Regions from separate parts of the Photobacterium sp. GB-1 genome, predicted to be linked through region 4. Evidence: predicted binding sites of a transcription regulator. Region 4 holds the regulator's gene; each other region holds the start of a gene.
The links. Region 4 encodes CRP, which controls carbon source genes, mostly activating them, when cyclic AMP is high. Its sites were predicted from a motif close to TGTGANNNNNNTCACA; they were not measured.

Region 1: C9J45_RS06895 (CidA/LrgA family protein) is a predicted target of CRP. The motif match lies at 4,326-4,341, and genes of this name have one in related genera.
Region 2: C9J45_RS02820 (NupC/NupG family nucleoside CNT transporter) is a predicted target of CRP. The motif match lies at 1,885-1,900, and genes of this name have one in related genera.
Region 3: recB (exodeoxyribonuclease V subunit beta) is a predicted target of CRP. The motif match lies at 2,314-2,329, and genes of this name have one in related genera.

Annotation. Positions count from the first base shown of each region.
Region 1 is NZ_PYOB01000004.1:217,857-223,841, reverse strand. Features, by position in the region: gene purT (formate-dependent phosphoribosylglycinamide formyltransferase) at 1-911, opposite strand, end outside; gene C9J45_RS06910 (DMT family transporter) at 1,105-1,989, opposite strand; gene cdd (cytidine deaminase) at 2,139-3,026, opposite strand; gene C9J45_RS06900 (CidB/LrgB family autolysis modulator) at 3,255-3,938, opposite strand; gene C9J45_RS06895 (CidA/LrgA family protein) at 3,935-4,279, opposite strand; gene C9J45_RS06890 (hypothetical protein) at 4,405-4,926, opposite strand; gene sbcB (exodeoxyribonuclease I) at 5,166-5,985, opposite strand, start outside.
Region 2 is NZ_PYOB01000002.1:26,314-32,298, reverse strand. Features, by position in the region: gene alsS (acetolactate synthase AlsS) at 1-382, opposite strand, end outside; gene C9J45_RS02820 (NupC/NupG family nucleoside CNT transporter) at 625-1,815, opposite strand; gene C9J45_RS02815 (lytic transglycosylase F) at 2,491-3,957, opposite strand; gene C9J45_RS02810 (VWA domain-containing protein) at 3,954-5,147, opposite strand; gene C9J45_RS02805 (hypothetical protein) at 5,335-5,985, shown strand, end outside.
Region 3 is NZ_PYOB01000031.1:18,322-24,306, forward strand. Features, by position in the region: gene recC (exodeoxyribonuclease V subunit gamma) at 1-2,112, shown strand, start outside; gene recB (exodeoxyribonuclease V subunit beta) at 2,389-5,985, shown strand, end outside; gene recD (exodeoxyribonuclease V subunit alpha) at 5,984-5,985, shown strand, end outside.
Region 4 is NZ_PYOB01000007.1:144,254-150,238, reverse strand. Features, by position in the region: gene C9J45_RS10320 (PLP-dependent aminotransferase family protein) at 1-418, shown strand, start outside; gene C9J45_RS10315 (hydrolase) at 431-1,402, shown strand; gene C9J45_RS10310 (YheU family protein) at 1,463-1,678, shown strand; gene C9J45_RS10305 (phosphoribulokinase) at 1,860-2,729, shown strand; gene C9J45_RS10300 (OsmC family protein) at 2,799-3,203, opposite strand; gene crp (cAMP-activated global transcriptional regulator CRP) at 3,583-4,215, shown strand; gene C9J45_RS10290 (hypothetical protein) at 4,404-4,586, shown strand; gene C9J45_RS10285 (DUF1338 domain-containing protein) at 4,642-5,430, opposite strand; gene astD (succinylglutamate-semialdehyde dehydrogenase) at 5,475-5,985, opposite strand, start outside.

The DNA.
Region 1 (5,985 bases), on a different contig from region 4:
GCGCGAACGTGAAGCGCAAATTCTGATAACTCTTGTGAAATAAGCGTCACCATACCCGTATCATGTGGGCGAGGAGAGACTTCACTGAATAACACGGTATCGCCTTTAATAAATAGCTCAACACCAAATAAACCAAAACCGCCAAGTGCGTTCACTACTTTTTCTGCTACATCCTGTGCCGCTTTTAATGCTGCTTCAGACATTTGCTGTGGCTGCCATGACTCACGGTAATCCCCATCTTCTTGACGATGACCAATAGGTGCACAGAAATGCACACCATCCACCGCACGAACAGTTAATAACGTGATTTCGTAATCAAAATCAACAAAGCCTTCAATGATCACACGACCCGCACCAGCACGACCGCCTTCTTGTGCGTATTGCCAAGCAGATTCAATATCAGCCTCGGTTTTAATCACACTTTGACCTTTACCTGATGAACTCATAATTGGCTTTACGACACATGGCATACCAACGCGATGTACCGCTGCTGAGAAATCATCAAATTGATCGGCAAATTCATAAGGTGATGTAGGAATCGATAAGGTTTCAGCGGCTAGGCAACGAATACCTTCTCGGTTCATTGTCAGTTTCGTCGCATTAGCGGTAGGCACAACGTTAACACCTTGCTGCTCTAATTCTACAAGCGTGTCAGTGGCAATGGCTTCAATTTCAGGAACAACGTAGTCGGGCTTTTCTAGTTCAATAATGTGTTTTAACGCCTCGCCATCGAGCATATCAATCACATGGCTACGATGTGCAACTTGCATTGCTGGCGCGTTGGGGTAGCGATCTGCGGCAATCACTTCAATACCTAAACGTTGGCATTCAATCGCGACTTCTTTGCCAAGCTCGCCAGAGCCTAAAAGTAAAACACGTGTTGCATTTGAACCATTAGCTGTACCTAACATTATTATTCCTTACTATTTATGTTGGATAGTGTTGGTTGGGCGTGATAATACCTTGTTTTTTTATTTAAGCAAACGTTTGCGTCGGGATTTAAATAGACTTTAAAAGTAAATATTAGAAAAGCTTTAGAGCTTATAATAAAAAACCGCCAAGAAGGCGGTTAGTGAATCTTTTATGGGGTACGGTTATTACTAGCTATTTTCGCTTTTCCCATTGGGTGATAAAGGCCACAGAAGCAATAATAATCGCCGCACCTAACCATAATCGACCCGGTGGTACCCAACCAAATACAAGCCAACCACCTAACACGTTTAGTGGTAATTTTGCGTGGTCGAATGGTTGAACAAATGACGCATCAGCGACGGCATAGGCTTTAGCAATCGCCCATTGTGCCAGTGCGGTTAACAGACCAGCAGCGATGATTAATGTCCATGTTGTGCCGCCTGTTGGCATAGTAAAATCAGGTAGAGCCAGTAACAAGTTAAATGGCGTGATCAGAATAAGTAAATACATCACAACAGTGGTTGGTGATTCTGTAGTAGATTGCTTTTTCACCATCAAAGAATAACCCGCCCAGAAAACCGCAGCGCCGACAGGTAATAATGTCGCAATACTAAATGAATCAGACCACGGCTCTAAAATGATCATTGCACCAATAAAGCCAGCAAGCGTTGCGCACCAACGTGCAGCGCCAACTTTCTCTTTTAGTAATACACCTGAGCCAATAGTTGCAAATAACGGTGAAGTCATAAGCAGTGCAATGCCTTGCCAAATAGGAACAGGATAGGCAAGTGCCCATAGCCAGAGTTGGATACCAATCACCGCAAGAAAGACACGGAAACAGTGCTGGAAGAATTGCTCTGTCTTTAGTGAACGGCGAATACCCATGGTTCTCAGCCATGGCAGCATAGCCACCAGTGCAACAAAGTATTGGATTAACGCAAAAGTAGTTGAAGAGACATGGAGCTTAATACTGAGAAATTGTGCAAGGCTATTTACAATCGCAAAGGCAAGGCCTGCAGAAAGCATCCATCCGGCACCTTGGACTGGGTTATGAACTGGGGTATGTGAATCAGACATTAAAAATTGGTTTCGTCAAAAAAGCATAGCGAGATAATACGCTTTTGTTTTTAGATAGCCAATATAACTGATTGTGTTGAATGCATTAGGCAATAAAAAACCGCCTATTATGGCGGTTTTACATCAACAGATATTGCTAGCACTAACGATTAGTAAGCAACATAAGTCATTTGAATATCAGGATTTAGTGCTTCTAGTAGTGCTTGAGTACGCGCTAATTGACTGATTAGGCTTTCTGCACTTTCTACTAATGCCGCTTCAACTAATTCAGATAGTTTGTAACCTGACATATTCATGTTGATTAGCGCAACTTGCAGCGGTGGTAGGCTTGGGTTAAATGCTGCATTTTCAGCATACATACCCACAAAAACACGACCATCTTTGGCTTTTAATGCAACACCACTGAAGTTCTTAGAGTACGGTGCATGAGAGCGGTTTGCAGCATCACAAGCAGCAACAGCAAGCTCTGATTGCTCAGCAATCGTAATACCATTATTAATGTCGCTTAATAGCGCATCTTTAATCCCAAGATCAGCAGGGCCGAAAGATTCAGGCAGGTATTGTTGCAGTGTCATTGGCTGACGTTCAGGAAGTTGAATAACTAAATCTTGCGCCGTATTCAATTCATTCATGAACTGACGACAGTGACCGCAAGGGCTGTAGTTAATCGTTACGTCTTTAATGCCTGTTTCACCTTTGATCCAAGCATGGCTAATTGCAGATTGCTCAGCATGGATCGTACACGCCATACTTGCGCCTACAAATTCCATATTTGCACCGAAATATAGGCGACCAGATGTACCACGAACAATAGCACCAACATAGAAATTAGAAATAGGAACAACAGCGTAAGCAGCAGCAACAGGAAGGAGAGCAAGACGAAGATCAGTATCAGATAAATTAGTTTGGGAAACTAACTGTTCAAATTGTTCAGGACTAATTGTTGAATCAAAATCTTTATCTTCAATAATTGGTCGTAAAGCTGATGCAAGCTCTTTAGGTAATTGACCTAATGCATCCATAACTTTTGCGTGCATTGGTGTGTTACTCCGTATTGTTGATGGAGAAACATTCTAAGTTAATTGTCATTAATCAAGTGTGATTTGAATCACATTAATAATGATAGTGTAGGTTGGTATACATTATCGAGAGCGAACTCACACATGTAAATGTAATTTTTCCTGTAATAAATAGTTATCAAAACATTATGAACTTAAAACTAATAAGAATTAGTGTTTAAGCTCATAACATGAGATAGGAATAACTTAGTGGAAAAACAGGTGTTCTAAAATAGGGAACATGATGGGAGCGAGTAACGTTGTCATGATCCCACAGATAACTAACGCTAATGAGCTAAATGCCCCTTCTTGATAATTTTCTTCGACAGCTTTTGCTGTACCTAAAGCATGAGATACCGTACCAATCGTTAACCCTTTTGCTAACGGATGGTAAATACGGACCAGTTTCATCACTGGATAACCTAACACCGCACCAAATAGCCCAACAATAATCACCATTGCTGCTGTAATCGCAGGAATCCCGCCAATTTGTTGAGAAGCGGCCATCGCAAGTGGTGTGGTAATAGATTTTGGTAAAATACTGGCTGCAAGTTGAGCATCAGCACCCATTAAAAACGCAATGGAGGTACCAAATGTCATCGACAAGATACTACCAACAAAACAGGCACTTAAAATTGTTTTCCACTTACGCTTAATTAAAGGCAGTTGCTGATATAAAGGTAAGGCTAAGGCCACTACCGCAGGACCTAACAAATAGTTAATTATTTCGTTATCTGCAAAGTAGGTTTCATACGGCACCTGTAACCAATGCAGTGCAGCGATTAAAATAATCAGCGAAATGAGCAATGGATTAAAAAGTGGATTACGAATCTTCATTGCTAAATAGCGCATGCTGTAAAATACCACTAGCGTTGCAACTAACCAGATCATGACTCTTTTTCCTTATGATGAAGCGCAAGGCCGATCACAAGCAATACAATTAATGTGCTGCCTAATGTGCTCGCAAAGATGATAGTTGCATTGTGCTTAATTAAACCAAGGTAGTTTATTAAGCCAACTCCAACAGGCACGAATAGCAATGCCATGTGTTTGATGAGTAAATTACAGGTTTTATCGACCCATTTTGTTTTGCATATGCCAGTAACGAGGCCAAAGAACAGTATAAACAAGCCAATAATACTGCCAGGGATCGGCAAATGAGTCAGATGTTGTATGCCTTGACCAAGTAAAAAGCAAAACATAACAATGGCAAAAGATCGAATGTAATCCATAGTAAAAAAAGTAATGCTAGAAAATTTTATTTATCATACAAATAAACGTGTTATTTGTCACACAAAAAAGAGCATTATTTAGATAATTCGTTAAAAAATGTAGATCGCGTGATATTTATTGATGCTTAATTCCACAAAAATAGACCAATGAGCGCGGCAAGTGTCAAAAGAATCGTCACTTTTAGCCAAATAAAATCGATTACCACATACTTAAACCATGCTTTATTGAATAACAAAGGCTTTTTTTTAGAAGGGGTAGCACGAGGGCAAGGACGGGTAGTAAAAGGCAGTCGACGTGATGTTTTCGAAGGTAATGGGACACGAAAGCCATAGTGAGGCACAACATGGATAGGTATCGCCATTACTCCGTTACATTGTAACTTCCCTGTAAGTGATACCAGTAGTAAATTCAAGTCATAATTGTGATCACTGGTTTCTTCAAACGCATCTAATGATGTAAACGTTTTACGGTAGAGTGAATCGGCTCCAATCACTTCTCCAGCGCAGAGACATAACACTTCTAATAACCGAGATTCTTCTCGCGTTAATAACGTTTGCGTATGATCTTTCCATATCAATAGATGCTTTTCAGGAAAAAAATCTATTTTGTCGTAGCTATAACATTTCAATAGGGTTTGTGTTGTCATAGTGCACACCTACCGCTTAATAGATCTCGAGCGTCACGGTATCAATGATCGCTATTCCGTTATTAATAAACGCAAATCAGTGAGCCGTTTTATTGTTGTCTTTAATTGTTAACGTTAATGACGTAATCATCAAATAAATCACTACATAATAATCTTAAAAAAAAGAAGCCTATTCGCGACATTCAAAAAGAAAATCACGTAATAGGCTTCATTTATCGCTATCGTATTAATAAAAAGGTTTAAACCAATTTAGAAACATAGTCATAGAGAGATTTTAAAACTTTCATCTTATTTTCGTCAGATTCATGCTCGTAGGCGACAGCCTCAAAGTTTTCCATATACTTTGGCATATTCATTTCAAAGAAATCCTGACAATGATGCTTCCAGCGTACTTGCTCTTCATAACTTAACGTCATTGGGAAATTACGGGCACGATAGCGGAATAACAGCGGCTTAATACGCTTGTCATCGACATTGATTTCAAGTGAAGCTAACTGATCGGGTGTCGTTTCACGGATAATATCCATGGTTGAACGATCAGCAGTAGAGAAGAACCCATCGTAGAGCATCGCATCAACATTATCGTTAGCCGCATATTCACGTTTAACACTAAACATTTCGATTAACTTTTCACGAATTTCAGGGTGCTGCTTAATTAAGGCAAGGTTCTTTAAACATTGCTCTCTATCAATCCCTAAACGCGCGGCATCTTCAGCTTTTAATGTTTTAGCTGGAGCAAGAACAGGGCACTTATTCAAATGCACTTCTTTAACGGGCACCGGTAATTCATCTGGTGCTAAATCAACACGCTTAGTATATAAACGCTCACGCAGTTGGTCGGCATCAAGCTCAATTAATGGGGTAGGATCAAGCGCGAGGTTCACTGTAATAACAGCGTTCTTATTATCAGGGTGCCATGCCACAGGCACAATCCAACTCGTATTGCCACAATCAGTACCAAACATGCCAGAGATATGTACTAACGGCGTTAAGTTAACAATATCGATTAATTCTTGTAGCTTGCGCTTATGACGTAAATCAAACAGGTAATCAAACAAC
Region 2 (5,985 bases), on a different contig from region 4:
TGGTGATAGGAGTAAACAGTGAACGGGTATCCATGGATTGGTGAGTATTGTGAGAATACATCGAAAGCGGTACAGCACCTGCAAGAGCAACCACAGGATCACCTTCACTGTTCGCTGTTGCAACGCCTGTGACAAGGTTTGATGCGCCCGGGCCAGAGGTCGCTAAACAAATGCCTGCTTTACCCGTTAAACGCCCTGTTGCTGCTGCCATAAACGCTGCATTTTGTTCATGATGACAAATAATGATTTCTGGTCCGTTATCACAAACAGCATCGAAAACAGCATCCACCTTTGCACCTGGAATACCAAAAATGTGTGGAATGTTATGTGCATTTAAAGTTTCAACAACCAGTTCAGCACCAGAGACGGTTTTATCCGACATATAAGCCTCAAAATTATATTTATTAAGTTAATAGGCTCAGGACATTGTTCGTGAATTCGAATTTTATGTGATGAGTGGCACAATTCTATACATTCATCATACAAATCAAATAACTGAAAATGAAAGTTAAATTCTCAATTTACAGATAAATAAGGGGAGGGGGAATTTACGATGTAATAAAAATGCCAGCCTTCATATTAGAAAAGACCGGCATTTTAAGGGAGGAATGGCAATGACAACGATTAAATCATGATGCCTGCAATTAACGCTGATAGAAAACTAACGAGCGTTGAACCGTAAAGCAAACGTAAACCAAAACGTGCCACCATATTACCTTTTTCTTCGTTCACCCCTTTTACAGCACCAGCAATAATACCGATAGAGCTAAAGTTAGCGAATGACACAAGGAAGATAGAAACAATACCTACGGTGTGCGGTGTTAATTCACTTACTTGTTTTTGTAGTGACAGCATTGCTACAAATTCGTTAGCAACAAGCTTGGTTGCCATAATACTACCTGCTTGTAGGGCTTCATGAGCAGGGATACCCATGATCCATGCAAATGGATAGAAAGCGTAGCCAATAACATCTTGGAAGCTAATACCGAATGCAGCATCAAAGCCGGCATTAATCATTGAAATTAGCGCGATAAAACCAATCAGCATTGCCGCTACAATAACCGCGACTTTAAAACCAGTAAGAATATATTCTCCTAACATTTCAAAGAACGTCAGTTTCTCACCACTTTCAGCCGCCATCATCTCATCAATATTCATCTCTGCTTCGTGGTCATATGGGTTAATGATAGAGAGAATAATGAAGGTACTAAACATGTTTAGAAACAAGGCAGCCACGACGTATTTAGGATCGATTAGCTTCATGTAAGAACCGACAATAGACATCGATACGGTTGACATGGCTGTTGCCGCTAACGTGTACATGCGACGCTCAGACATTCTACCGAGAATATCTTTATAGGTGATGAAGTTTTCAGATTGACCGACCATTAAGGCACTAATAGCGTTAAAGGATTCAAGTTTACCCATGCCATTAACTTTTGATAATAAATATCCAAGGCCTTTTATGACATATGGCAAAACTTTGATGTGCTGAAGAATACCAATCAGTGCTGAAATGAATACGATTGGCATTAGAACACTTAAGAAAAAGTTAAAGCCATCATTGTTAGATAGGTTACCAAAGACGAAATTTGTCCCTTCTGCGGCAAAATTGAGTAATCCATTAAATCCATCAGCAAACTCTTTAACGATCCCTGTACCCATTGAGGAGTTAAGCAAGAAGTAGGCTAATCCCATTTCAATAAGCAGTAGCTGAATAATATATCTGTACTTGATGTTTTTACGGTTATTACTTGCAACAAGTGCTAGGGCTGCGATAACGATTAACCCTAAAACGAAATGTAGATAGACCATGTTTGGTTGCTCTCAGTGTGATTCTTATCAAGATATATACTTATGTTTAAATATTTCTTTCTCTCTAAAAGTGACTTAAGTCTCACTTTTTGGTCGCGTAATTTTCTGTCACTATTACGTGCTTAGATCAATGACGATTGCGGCAAACGATTGCAGTTCGAAAGAGCCCTGTCATTACTGGGTTGTCGTTATACGCTCATATAACTGTATCATCAACATGCCAAATGAGCATAACTGTGAACTGAATCTCACCTGTAATATGATTGAAAAATACTTTTTAGTGGTTTTGGAATATCGCAGTAGTCCAATCGGTAAAAACACGATGATTAAATAGGCAATTGTAGTCTCTGTGTATATCAAATGTTATTTTTTATTATGTTTAATAAATATGGAAAATAATATTTTAGATAAATAAATTTCAGAATTTTTTAAATATGATTCAATGCTGCACTTAATGTTCATTTGTCTTACAAAATGAAATATTATATTCGTGATAATTTAGTGGAATAGAAACGATGAAAAAATCCTCTAAAAATCGTAAGCTATGGTACTTCCATCGACACGATCAGCGTAATGAAACAAGATTGAATAAAAGCTTAAAGGCTAAGTAATGCATGTATGGCTAACTTACGTTGATCGTCTAAACGAAAGGCGGCTCAACGTAAGTAAGTATACTTACTCAAGAATGGTAGGGACATTAAACCGGTAAGGTGGAACAAAAGGTCGGACACCTTTCTGGCGGTATTTTTTTAAACGCATTAATTGTTTATAGACAATGTAATAACGATTTATATTTGTAACGTAGACAACAGGTTGTTTGCCTATATATCTCCTGGTAATAATTTCAACATTATTAAACCATATATCAGGGTTATAGCCTTTTTCCTTTGCATAACGTCGCATTTTTCTAATATTGCCAGGTCCTGCATTATAAGAGGCGAGTGTCATATACATTCTATTATCATAGGTTAGACTGCTATCATCTAAGTAATTATTTTGGATATAGCGCATATACTTTATACCCGCATGAACATTATTACTTGCTATATAAATGTTAGGAATATTTATATATCGATCTCTTGCTGTACTTGGTAGTACTTGCATGATGCCAACGGCACCTTTATTGGAGACTTTATGCTGATTAAGCCCTGATTCTTGGAAACCCTGAGCCATCATCATTAAATAATCAAAATCATATTCCGTAGAATATTTAAAAAACAGATCAGAAAGTTTTTCCATTTTATCCATATTACTATGGTTCAATAGGTTTGTTATCCAGCCTTGATTATTTAAATACTTGTTATAAATAACATTTCCTAATAATGACCCTGATTTTATTTGTTCAATATACCTATTAACTAATTTCATTAATTTAGGGCTATCTTTTCTCATTGCCCAGGCTATTTCACCGTTTTTCCTTAAAACGAAAGCAGAATTCATGCGTAATTTTGGTAATATCTTGTTCCATATTTTCATCTTATGATCATCTAAAACGGTCATATTCATCAACCCGAGATTAACCATTTCCAACAACTCATAATCTTGTAGTGTTTCTTCTAAAAAATGGATCTTCATTGGCGCTAGGCGTTGGAGTAATAGACGATTATTGACTTCAAGTAGGCTTTGATAGTAGCTCGAACTTTTTCTTACCCAGATATCTTGATCGCTGAGTTGCTCTATTTTTGTAATTTCAGGTGAATCAATATTATTAATAATAACTTCTGAAATATTGGTAAGTACAGGCTCACTAAAGGCGACTTGCTTTTTGCGCTGTTCAGTAATGGTTAAATTAGCGACGGCAAGATCACCATATCCAGTAATTAAGAACTTGATGAGTTGATCTCGATGTACAGGGATCACTTGAATATTGAGTTTTGGATAAGTTTTATGAATATCTAACTCAAAGTGGTGAAGTAATTCAGCGATAATGCCTTTTGGAAGACCATCTTCAATATAGTAAAAACCTAAGTCAGCCGAAACTAATACTCTTAGCACCCTTTTTTTTTCAAGGACGCTAAGATCGCCAGTGTAAGTTGGGCCTGTGAGCGGGGACAGTGCTAAGCCTAAAGTAGTGCTGGAAGTAAAGAGTAAAGCCAGATATACCCATAAAGGTAATAACAGCCTTTTTAGTCGAACGTTCATAGGAAACTAAAGCCTTTTGATTTAGCTTGATCCTGTATGGTTAAAATAATCGCATTTCCCAAATCATCCTTAGCCTTTGTGTTCTCATTTTTCGATTGTTTTATGAAGTGTTTTCGTTTTTGCTCTAACGTTGATATCTGTTGTTGCAGCTGTACTCTTTGTGCGATTTGTTGTTTAAGCTTTTCGGTGATTTGTTGCTCATTTAATCCATGATAGTGCTGTTGATCTTTTTTCGCGAACGCTACACCTTGTTCTAAATTTTGTTGGGCAAGCGAAATCAAATCCCAATCTTGTGTTTTATACTGCTTTCCTGCTTTGGCAATACTGCGCTCTGTGCTACTAGATTTAGAAAGGCTTGATGCATTCATATCTTGAGCGATTTGCTGGCTTTTCTTACTTGCCCCTTTTGTACCATAACCGATGTAAGTGTCATTAATTTTACGGCCCAGTTGGATGATATCATCGTCGTAAGGGGTCTCAATATGGGGGGCTTTCTTCTTATGGTCGATATTCAAATATTTGCCATGACTCAGCAGTGCAGGTGTTGCCCACTGTAATTTACGACCTTTTAAATGGGGGCCACAATATAAGGTGTTGATGATGATATCTTTACTGACTGCTAGAGGAATAGCATGGCTAATCGGAATATCACCTTGTTGAAACTCTTCATTACCTGCAATGATGATTAAACGAAGATCGTCTTGATGGGGGCTCCACTGTAAACGGTTTGTTGCCTCTTGAATTACTTGTGGCGCATATTCTTTACTCCCTCCAATCTTTATTGCAAATAGTGCTTCTGAAAATTGGTCAAGATCTGAGGTGAGTGGTGAGAGTAAACGTAAATAACCATCATATTTTGATTGATGTTCAACACCATATTCAAACAATGCAACTTGTAAAGTAACAGGGCGATCATGTTTATTGGCTGTTGCGATGGCATTAATGATTGACCAGATCTGCTCTCTTGCCTGATTAATTAATCCTCCCATAGAACCACTAGCATCGAGTAAGATCGCGACTTGAATTGTGGGGCCTGTACGAGTAAAAGGTATGGGCGTGTTATTATTATTTGTTTGTTCTGGTTGTAAAATCTCAGGCAATACGAGTGCTGGTGGCTTTTTATCACTGCTACTGTAGGTAGGAATAGAGACCACCAGAAGAAAACTGAGCATTAATAGTCGTATCAGCATAATATCTCGCATATCAATATATTAAGTGCTAAATGTCAGCGTACACTAAAAACTAATTCTCTAAGTATGGTTGGTAAGTGCTATTTGTGCCGAGTTTGAGGCAATATTTGTGGTTTCCAATAACAAGCTAATGGTAATAAAAACATGCTAAGTCATCACGCATTTTAAATTTAATAGGTTAGTGTCAGTGGCGGATATATTTAAAAAAAACATCTATCTGATGGTAGTGTTACTCGGTTTATCAGGTTGTAGTTCAGCGTCTACGTATTCAGTACGTAAGCCTTTAGACGTTGATGTGCTGGCAAATTTGCCTGAAGTTTTAAATGAATCATCAGGTTTGGCGATTATTAATGGGCATGTATGGTCACATAATGACAGCGGCAGCCGAAATCAGATTTATCAACTGTCTTCTAATTTTCAAACAGTCACAAAAACGGTGACGGTTCAACGCAGTAAAAATTATGATTGGGAAGATTTAGCGCAGAGTAAACGCTATTTATACATTGGTGATACAGGAAATAACTCAACACGGCGTGATGGAGGTGTGATTTATAAAGTACCACTCACCTCGCTTGAAAAAGGCTCGTCAGTCACGCCTGTTTCAACTATTCGATACCGTTTTAAAGATTTTAAACCGGGTAAAACGTATCAACATAATTTCGATAGTGAAGCGATAACAGTTGTGGGTGATCAATTATGGCTATTTAGCAAAAACTGGCAAAATGAGCATACCAAGCTATACCGACTCAGTACGACTCAATCTAGCCAGACGGTCTCACCGGTTGGGGATTATTTAACAGAAGGACTCATTACGAGTGCTGATTATAACGCCAAGACC
Region 3 (5,985 bases), on a different contig from region 4:
CGAACCGCAGAGCAAGAAAACCCGATCTTGTTGGCGTTTTTACGTCTGTTAACTTTGCCTGATAGTCGCTGTCATGCTTCAGAACTGTTAGAGCTATTAGAAGTGCCTGCGGTGATGAATAAGTTTGGTTTTGATAGCCAAAGCTTTGAGAAAGTAAAACAGTGGATCGAAGAAGCGGGAGTTCGCTGGGGTTTAGATCAGCATACATCTAGTCAATTTAATCTTCCTGAGCAGATGCAAAATACTTGGCTGTTTGGTATTCAGCGCATGCTGTTAGGTTATGCCATGCCACATAATACTGGTTTGTTTGAAGGCATTTCTGCTTACGATCAAGTACAGGGGATTGATGCGGAGTTAGCTGGGCAGTTAGCTGGCTTTATTGATTGCTTAATTAGTTACCGTGAAGTGTTAGCACAGCCACATTTGGTGACAGAGTGGGCGGATACACTTAACCAAATGCTGGATGATTTTTTCGCGGTGGAATTGGAAGGCGAACTGGTTCTTAAATCTATTCGCGATAACTTACACCGCTTGCACGAACAACTCGATGATGCGGGTTATAAAGGTGAAATCACACCTGCAGTGCTAACTCAATATTTACGCGATAAGTTATCGGGTGAGCGAGTAAGCCAACGCTTCCTTGCTGGACAAGTTAATTTTTGTACCTTAATGCCCATGCGTTCGATTCCCTTTGATGTGGTGTGCTTGCTTGGCATGAATGATGGTGCTTACCCTCGAAATATTGCCCCTGAAGGGTTTGATTTAATGAATGGTCGCACTAAAGCGGGTGATCGTTCTCGTCGTGATGATGACCGTTATCTTTTCCTTGAAGCATTATTATCAGCGCAAGAAACCTTATATATCAGCTACGTGGGTCGCTCAATTCAAGACAATGCAGAAAAAATTGCTTCTGTGTTAGTCAGTGAGCTGGTGGAATATTGTCAGCAAGGTTATTGCTTAGAGGGAGATGAACCTCTTCCTGTCGATCAATCAGCAGAAAACATTAAACAAAAATTGATTGAGCACCATCCCTTAGTGCCATTTAGTCCGAGCGTATTTACTGGAGAGAGTGGCAGTTATGCTATTGAATGGCTACCCGCTGCTGCTCGTGAAGGGCAAGCGAGCCAACCTTTCCAATTAGGTGAACTCCCTCCAGAGCCGATTGCCGATGATCAACAACAAGTATTAGAGCTTGCTGAGTTGCAGCGTTTCTGGCGTTTACCGGTACGCTATTTCTTTAACCGTCGTTTGAAAGTCTACTTTGAGCCGCCAATGGGATTATTGGAAGATGATGAACCGTTTGTGCTGAATCATCTTGAAAGCTATCACGTTAAAGATGAGCTATTAGCATTATTGCTTGATGCTCAAATGACCAATCAAGATCCGGATCAGATCTTTAGTCATTTCGCCCAAGAGCAAAAAGCAGCGGGCAAGTTACCTGTTGCTGCATTTGGTGATATTGATTTAGATGCCAGTCGTCTAGCAGTACATGAGTTAGTAAACCAGATTGAGCCATTAATTCATGCACCATTAGATGATCAGGAAGTAGCAATAACACTAACGATAAATGGTCATGCCGTATTACTTCAAGGTTGGCTGAAACAGCGCTATCAATCCGGCTTAATGCGTTTTCGTAGTGGTAAAGTGCGCTCGGTTGATTTACTCGCGGCTTGGTGTGATCACTTATGTTTAGCGATTAGCCAGCCAGAATTGAACCAGAAAACACATATTATTGGCACCGATAAACACCTTGTCATTGATGCGATCGAAGCGAGTAAAGCACAAGGTTATTTACAAGAGCTTATCGAGTTGTATTACCAAGGTTTGAATCAACCTTTAGCGTATTTTCCGAAAACAGCACATGCAGGTATTAAAGCGTGTTTTGATAAGCAAGGTAACTGGAAAGACGATGAACAAACCATCGAGAAAGCCTACAGCAAAATGGCAGATTGTTTTAACGATGGTTACTTCTTTGCAGGTGAAGGCGCGGATAAATACATCAATCGGGTATGGACACATTGGAATGATGAACTTGCACAGAATAGCTATGTGCTAGCACTGAAAGTACTACAGGCTGCGGTATTAAATAGTGAAGAAGTAAAGCCGGAATAAGGAAGTAGTGTGGCCGTCAGCAAATCATTATTAGTTGTAGGGTGCTTGCTGTACGGCCACCGGTCCAGAGGTGACCAAGTTTCTGGCGCTGATACTAACCAACCGCTGTAATACAAACCGTGAGTAAGTTCTCACAATATTAGAATATAACAAGATTTGATCGCTCAATATTCGCTTATAAGTGTTTGATCACAGTAGTGATGTGAGCAAGATCACCTTGAGGCTTCAAGGGATCATTGGAGTGATCGAGTTTTACGATATGGGACAAGTAAAATCATGACGGTACAAACGCAAACCAATATTTTGCAGCCAATGGCCTTTCCATTGCATGGTACACGTTTAATCGAAGCCTCTGCCGGTACGGGCAAAACATTTACTATTGCCAGTTTATACCTGCGTCTATTACTCGGTCATGGTAATGCAGAAACGCGTCATGCTGTTGAATTAACGGTTGATCAAATTCTGGTGGTGACTTTTACAGAAGCAGCAACGGCAGAGCTTCGCGATCGTATTCGTGGGCGTATTCATGATGCGCGTATAGCGTTTAGTCGTGGTGTGAGTGGTGATCCCGTTATAGCCCCGTTACTACAAGAGTATCCCGATCATAAAGCGGCAGCCAATATTTTACTGCAAGCTGAACGACAAATGGATGAAGCGGCTATATATACCATACATGGTTTTTGTCAGCGAATGTTGACTCAAAACGCATTTGAATCAGGCTGTCGTTTCAACAATGAATTTGTCACCGATGAAAGCCAATTGAAGAACTTGGTGGTAGCGGATTACTGGCGTAGTCATTTCTATCAGTTACCACGAGCGCTTGCTTGTCAGATCCGCGATTTATGGTCATCGCCTCATGCGCTATTAAAAGATATTGGCAATAGCTTAACAGGTGCTCCCGTTAAACTGTCTGTAGCGGCTATGACGGCAAGTTTAGAGCAGTTACATCAGCAAAATATCGAACGCATTAATGAATTTAAAGCATTATGGAAACAGCACTTCGCTGATTTAGAAGCGTTAATTGCAAACTCTGACGTGAATAAACGTAGCTATACCAAAAAGAGCCTACCCACGTGGCTCGCTCAAGTGAATGAATGGGCTAATCAACCGACTGAAAATTATGATTTACCGGATAAATTAGAGAAGTTTCACCAACAGGAATTGATCACCAAAACCCCGAAAGGTGAAGCACCACAGCATGCGGTATTTGTTGCGGTTGCAGATTTACTTGATAACCCAGCTACATTACGCGATCCCTTATTAGCGCACGCGATTGAACATTGTCGTATTTTACTGGCGCAGGCAAAAGCTCATAAAGGGTGGTTATCGTTTGATGATCTCTTAACGCAGTTAGGCGCTGCGATCGACAACGATCAAGATGATCTACTGGCAAGTAAGATCCGCAGCCAATATCCAGTTGCGATGATCGATGAATTCCAAGATACCGATCCCCTGCAATACGGTATCTTCAGTTCGGTGTATAACGATCACCCTGAATGCGGATTGTTTATGATCGGTGATCCTAAGCAGGCGATTTATGCGTTTCGTGGGGCAGATATTTTTACTTATATTCAAGCCCGTCGTCAGGTTCAAGATCATTACACATTAGGTACTAACTGGCGTTCAACGGCAGATATGATTGCGTCGGTAAATAGCGTGTTTGATACCCCTAATAGCCCGTTTATTTATGATCAAGATATTACGTTTGATCCTGTTGGTCATAGTCCCAAAGCACCAGATCGTAGCTGGTGGCTAAACGGCGAACAACAACATGCGCTCACGTTCTGGCTGCAAGATAGCCTCGATGGCAAGCCTATTACTAAGGGCGATTATGAGTCGACGATGGCAACGGCGACAGCAGCACAAATTCAGCATATTTTAGAGCAGTCACAACAAGGACAAGGCTACTTTTTAGATAAAGAAACTCAACACCCAGTGCAAGCGGGTGATATTGCGGTGTTAGTACGTACAGGACGAGAAGGTAAGTTGGTGCGTGAAGCACTGGCAAAACAAGGGATTGCCAGTGTGTATTTATCTAATCGTGATAGCGTTTTTTCCACTGCAGAAGCGGCTGATGTACAGCGATTATTACAAGCGGTACTAACACCTGATGACGATCGCGCATTGCGTGCCGCGTTGGCGTCAGGGTTGTTTTCTTTAACCGCAATAGAGCTCGATACGCTTAATAATGATGAGAATGAGTGGGAAATTGCAGTAAATAGCTTTAAGCAATACCGTCAACAATGGCTCAAGCGTGGTGTGATGCCTATGCTACGAAGCGTGATGGCGAAAAATAATATCGCTGAGCGTTTATTAGTAGAAGAAGGTGGTGAACGTCGTTTAACTGACTTACTTCATATTGGTGAATTACTGCAAGAAGCGAGTCAAACCTTAGACAGTGATTATGCGCTATTACGTTGGTTGGCTGAAAATGTAGCTGAGCCAAACGGTAATTCTGATGAGCAAATTTTGCGTTTAGAGTCCGAACGTAATTTGGTGCAGATTGTTACCATCCACAAATCAAAAGGATTGGAATACGATTTAGTCTTTATGCCGTTTGTTTGTAGCTATCGTGAAGTCGATTGTAAAGGCGAAGTGAAGTATCACGATGAAGACGATAACGTGACGATTTTAGATATTACCAAGCACGCTGATTCTATTTCTAAAGCTGATAAAGAACGCCTCGCAGAAGATTTACGTTTAATTTATGTAGCGCTAACTCGTGCAGTTTATGGCTGTTTTGTGGGTATGGCACCAGTACGTAATGGCCGCAGTAGCAAAGAGCCTACTGGATTACACAAATCAGCGATGGGGTATTTAATTCAAAATGGAGAAGAGTGCGGTGTTGCTGCACTAGAGTTAGCACTGGCTAAGTTATCTGAAGCGCAACCGACGATCACTATTGCTGAACCTCCAGTATTACCTGTCGATAAGTGGGCAGGACAAAATGAGCAAACTGATGCGTTAAATCGTCGTGAATTTGAGCGTCAGATTGAACGTAATTGGTGGATGACCAGTTATTCCAATTTGGTGAAACAAGGTCATCAAGCACATCATGATAGCAGTTTAGATCTTCCTGGATTTGATATCGATTCTGTACAGAAAGAAACGCCAGAAAACAGTGAAACGGAGGTGGAGTTAGAGCCTGAATACTCTATTTACACTTTCCCTCGCGGTGCGCGTCCGGGGACATTTTTACATACGGTGTTTGAAGAAATTGAGTTTACTCGTCCTGTCGATAGCCCAGAAACTGTCGCTAAACTGGCGGAGCTATTGCAACTTGAACATTACGAGTTAGCGTGGCTACCTGTATTGCAGCAATTAATTAAAGATGTTTTGCACTGTCCATTAGATGGTGAACAATTGCGATTGGCAGAAAAAACACCACAACAACGTTTAACGGAAATGGAGTTTTTACTCCCGATTGAAATGTTGCAATCACCGCTACTTAATAAAGTCATTGCTAAGCATGATTCTATTTCCGCTAAAGCTGGTGAGCTTGGCTTTAGTACGGTCAGCGGTATGCTTAAAGGTTTTATTGACTTGGTGTTTGAACATCAGGGTAAATATTACGTATTAGACTGGAAATCGAATTATCTCGGTGATGATCCACAGGTTTATCGTGGTGAGCAGTTGGTTGAAGCGATGCGCGATCACCGCTATGACTTGCAGTATCAAATCTATGCCTTAGCGCTGCAACGTTTCTTGCGTAGCCGTATTCCAAACTACGACTATGAGACTCATTTCGGTGGTGTGTATTACTTGTTCCTACGTGGCATTCAAGCTGGTAGTGACAGTGGGATTTTCCATGCGAAACCATCGCAAGCCTTGTTAGAAGAACTGGATTTATTAATTGATGGAGCATTACCTCAT
Region 4 (5,985 bases):
TGCAGCACTCTATAACCACAGCTTAATGATCAGCCCACTGCTCTCTGCTATCGCTTGTGAATTAATTGTTCAAGGTGATGCCGATCGGGTATTAACGACCGTTCGTACTGAAATACAACAACGGCAATTATTGGTACAGCAATACCTTGGTGAGTTTGCCATTACAACCCAGACTTATAGTTTTCATGTTTGGCTGCAATTACCAGAAGACTGGCGCTTAAGTGATTTTATGGCGGTAACAACAGCCCGTGGAGTCATAGTTAAATCAGCAGAATTATTTACTCCTAGAGGTAATCATATTCAACCAGCAGTACGGCTCGCCATTAGCTCACCGCTAAACCAACAGCAATTGATCTTTGGCTTAAAAACCATTGCCGAGTTATTACGCCACCCCCCTTTATCCCATTTTTCGCTGTAACAGAGGATATTCATGTCTCAATTTACGCCAGCATCAGGGTTACAAAATCCACACATTCAAACCTTATTACCGCGATTTGTTCGTCGCCAGCCACTATTCACACCTGTGACGCAACGACTGACCACGCCTGATGATGACTTTCTTGATCTCGCTTGGACAGAAGCTCCTACAGACGATAGCAAACCATTAATGATCCTATTCCATGGTTTAGAAGGCAGCTTCCATAGTCCGTATGCCAATGGACTATTATATGCTGCAAAACAACAAGGTTGGCTTGGGGTTATGATGCATTTTAGAGGCTGCAGCGGTGAGCTAAACCGTCAACCTAGAGGTTATCACTCAGGTGAAGTCAGTGATGCACGCTTTTTCATTACATGGTTACGTGAGCAATTCCCCCTACGGCCTTTTATCGCAGTGGGAGTATCCCTTGGCGGTAATATGCTGATTAACTATCTTGCAAAATATGGTGACGACAGTGATCTCGTTGCCGCTCAAGCGGTGTCTCCCCCATTAAATTTAGCCTCATGCTCGGCACGTATTCAACAAGGTTTTTCTAAGATCTATCAGCAATATCTACTCAACTCGATGAAGCGCACAATGGCAAAACGAATAACACTTCATCAAGATAAAATGCCCATCACCCACCAGCAATTAGCTGCGATAAATACGGTATGGCAATTTGATCAGCACATTACCGCTCCTCTCCATGGTTTTATTGATGCTGACGATTATTATCAACGTTGTAGTGGCCTTCAACAGCTCAACTTGATCAGTACACCACTGCGGATTATCCATGCCAAAGACGATCCGTTCATGACCGAATCGGTGATCCCATCACAACCATTGCCGAGTAATATCGACTACAACTTATATGAAAAAGGTGGCCATGTTGGGTTCGTTAGTGGTTCTATTTTTAAACCGACGTTTTGGCTCGAACACAGCGTTCCAACATGGTTTAAAACCAAACTCACCACTCCTCAATAGGGCTAGTGATATTTTTATCATATACTGCGCGTATCAGTAACGCAGTCGACGAGACATAAAATGATCATTCCTTGGCAAGATATCGCCCCAGAAACACTGACTAACCTGATTGAACAATTTGTGCTACGTGAAGGCACTGATTACGGTGAAGTTGAAATGAGCTTAGAAAACAAAGTGAATTACGTGATGCAGCAACTGAAATCCGGTGATGCTGTGATTGTATTTTCTGAATTGCATGAATCTGTCGACATAAAATTACGCAATCAGTTGCAATAAGTTTTATTAATGTGAGTCGTGCCCAGAGAGTTACGACTCAAAACTTGCCTCCGCTAGCAGTTTCACTTTTCAATCCCGACATCCCTGTTAACTTGTAGTAGCATTGTTGCCCGATCAGGTAATTTTATTATTGCCTGCTTTCTCATTTATCTTTCGATAATCAACAACGACAAGGTTAGTCATGTCTGCAAAACATCCTATTATTGCAGTTACTGGTTCATCAGGAGCAGGAACCACGACGACTTCTGAAGCATTCCGAAAGATGTTCAATATGATGAACATTAATGCGGCATGGCTAGAAGGCGATAGCTTCCATCGCTATACCCGCCCTGAAATGGACACTGAGATCCGCAAAGCTAAAGAGCAAGGTCGACATATCAGCTATTTTGGCTCAGAAGCCAATGACTTTGCCCAATTAGAGCAATTTTTCAAACAATATGGTGAAGATGGCACTGGCCGCTTTCGCCGTTATCTACACACATTTGACGAAGCCGTACCCTACAACCAAATGCCCGGAACGTTTACTCCGTGGCAACAGTTAGCAGAAAACACTGATTTACTCTTTTATGAAGGCTTACATGGTGGGGTTGTCGATGGCGAGATCCATGTCGCACAGCATGTTGATCTTCTTATTGGCATGGTACCCATTGTTAACTTGGAGTGGATCCAAAAAATTGTTCGTGACACGAGAGATCGAGGGCACTCTCGCGAAGCGGTGATGGAGTCAATCGTTCGCTCCATGGACGATTACTTAAATTATTTAACTCCGCAATTTTCACGCACACATATCAACTTTCAACGTGTACCAACCGTTGATACCTCAAACCCGGTGAGTGCCAAAGGGATCCCAAGCTTAGATGAAAGCTTTGTTGTGATCCGATTTCGCGGTTTAAATAATGTCGATTTTCCGTATTTACTTTCCATGATCCAAGGCTCATTTATGTCACGTCATAACACGCTTGTCGTCCCTGGTGGAAAAATGAGTTTTGCAATGGAATTGATCATGCGCCCCCTTATCGAGAAACTGATTAATACAGGGAAAATCAGTTAAGTTTGCACAAACGAAAATAAATAGAAAAAAGGTTGGCACAAACACCAACCTTTTTCATCTCAATCATTATTAAGCAGTGATGATTTCATACGAATGAGTCAACTTAACCTTTTCACCAATCATCAAGCATACAGAGCAATATTTCTCTAAAGAATCAGCAATGGTGTTAGCCACTAAGGTTTCATTTAAATCAAAACCTGAAACAATAAAATGCAAATTGGCTGCGGTAAATAAACGTGGCGCTTGCTCTCGACGCTCAGCTGAAATAAGAACCTCACAACCCACAATATTTTGCGCTTGGGATTGTAAACCACTGACAACATCTACTGAGCTACACCCTCCCGCCGCCATTAATACCAATTCCATTGGACTTGGAGCTTTATCCCCTCCATTACCATCCATGACTACACTATGACCGGAGCTAGATTGACCTAAAAAAGTCATATCTTCTACCCATTTTACTCGGGACTGCATCGCTTAATCCTTATTCAAACGCCCAATAATTGTCTCTAGTCTTATTGATTAAATAATGAATGTAAATCCTAATTCTCCGCCTTAATAACAACTTTTTTCCTCTCTAAAAATCGTCGTAATAATCATTACTTATCGCACCACTTAAAATTATCTCGCCGCATTGTGATCCTGTGCACAGTTATCCATATGAAATGAACGAATCTACTAGATCAATATCAAGAAAAAGGCGCAGAAAAAGGATACACTCTAACTTATTCAAGTTAGCTTGCAGCCCAGCGGCTGAATGGATACCCTATCAGTAGGCAGTTTTTTTTCTCGTGATAAAAGTTAGAAAAGAAACCAATGCTGTTGGGCAACAAATGCAGAGGAAGTTAGTAATATGGTTCCAGGTAAACCGCAAACAGATCCAACTTTAGAGTGGTTTCTTTCCCATTGTCATATTCACAAGTACCCATCGAAAAGTACGCTGATCCACGCAGGTGAGAAAGCAGAAACGTTGTACTACATTGTGAAGGGTTCTGTTGCTGTACTAATCAAGGATGAAGAAGGTAAGGAAATGATCCTTTCTTACCTAAACCAAGGTGACTTTATTGGTGAGCTTGGCTTATTCGAAGAAGATCAAGAGCGTACTGCTTGGGTTCGTGCGAAAAGTCCTTGTGAAGTAGCAGAAATTTCATTCAAAAAATTCCGTCAGTTAATTCAGGTTAACCCTGATATTCTGATGCGCTTATCTGCTCAAATGGCAAGTCGCCTACAAGTGACAAGCCAGAAAGTAGGTGATTTGGCATTCTTAGACGTTACAGGTCGTATCACACAGACATTGCTAAATCTTGCAAAACAACCAGATGCAATGACGCACCCTGATGGCATGCAGATTAAGATCACTCGTCAAGAAATCGGTCAAATTGTTGGCTGTTCTCGTGAAACAGTGGGTCGTATTCTGAAAATGCTTGAAGAGCAGAACCTTATCTCTGCTCACGGTAAGACGATTGTTGTTTACGGTACGCGTTAATTTTTAACGTCTTTAACCGTACGAAAAAAGCCGCACACTGTTGCGGCTTTTTTATTTCTTATTGATTAATAATCCCCCCATAAATACCTTTAAAAAGTGTGTCATTAATGCCATTAATTAATTTGTATTGCTCAAATTAAATGCTAAATTCAAGCAATGAATGGACTTCATCTTTTTTTGGTTTTTATATGGATATTGAACGTTTTGCCCCGAATAGCTACACCACTGTACCTGGTGCTATCGCTCCTCAACCTACAACTATTGAGATGACAGGCTTTAGTGACCGTCGTTGTTATTTAGAACAGCAAACAGGTTTACGTCGCTGTCCTGTTGAAGACAGTGGTATTTGGGGATCGCCCCTCGATAATTAACAGATTTAAAAAAAAGCAGCCAATTGGCTGCTTTTTATTGCCTTGTTTACACTGTTCAAGAGTTATAAGTACTTTCAAAGATCTTATCTGCCGAAGCTTCTACAAACCCGGTATAAATCTCACCATCTGGCTGTAAATAACGTTTAGCAAACTCATAAAATCCGCCAGAGACCAACATCTCACCATCAGAAAACGTGACCATGACTTTATCAGCCATGGTTGCTGATTGCTCTAACATCACAGTAGGATCGCCTTTTACCGCACCTCCCGCCTGATTAATGTCAAAACCACTTGATTCGAGAAAATGGTTCACTTCAGAAATTTCATTAAATTGCTCAAGCTGATTAATATCAACAGTAAAATGATTAGCACCAAAACCATGCGCTGCCACCCACCCTGCATATTCACTTTCTGCATTTAAAAACTGATAACTATCACGGCTTAACTGCCATGGTTTACCTTGAGAAAGAAAAGCAGGATCAGCAAAATAAGCATCATCAACTTGATCGACAAGCTGACGTACTTCTGTTTGTAACTCTGTTGAACATAACCCTAATTGCAGTTCACTAATAAATACTTTAGGCGCAGAAGGATCGGGATGTTCAAAGTGCTCTGCATATAACTTTTTCGCTTTGAAATGATATCGACCTTTGGGTTTATAACCTACCGCAATAAATGGAGCCGCTAATCTTGCTAAACCACATTTAGGTAGTGCAAAGGTACGCAACGCAATATGATCATTTCTAAGTGACGCATCTTCGGTAAGTAATTGCCGAATATTCAGCGCTGAAGGGCATAATCGCTGAGTATAATCTTGCCATAACGCGGTAAATAATTGTTCCATGCTGCACAATCCTTACTGTAAGTAATACAGTGAACCTATTAGTCTCAGAGTGAAATACCCGGAGATAACTGCTCAGGTAAGCATGTTGCCTCACCTTCCATTGATGCCATTGGGTAAGCACAATAATCAGCAGCGTAGTAAGCACTTGGGCGTAAATTACCAGATGCTCCTGGGCCACCAAACGGTGCATCTCCACTCGCTCCCGTTAACTGGCGATTACGATTTACAACCCCCGCGCGAATATGATCAATAAAATATTGCCATTCACTATCATCGGTTGATACAAGCCCGGCTGATAAGCCATAACGGGTGTCGTTCGCAAGACACACGGCTTGAGCAAGATCTTGATAACGCACTACCTGCAATAATGGGCCAAAGTATTCTTCATCGGGTAAATTTTCGATATTCGTAACATCAACGATCCCAGGTGTAACCACCGCTCCCTGTCCGCGCTTTGCCTCTACCAATACTTCGCCACCAAGCGATACTAATTGTCGTTGAGTTTGCACAATATTGTCTGCGGCTTGGCGGGAGATTTGAGGCCCCATAAACGGT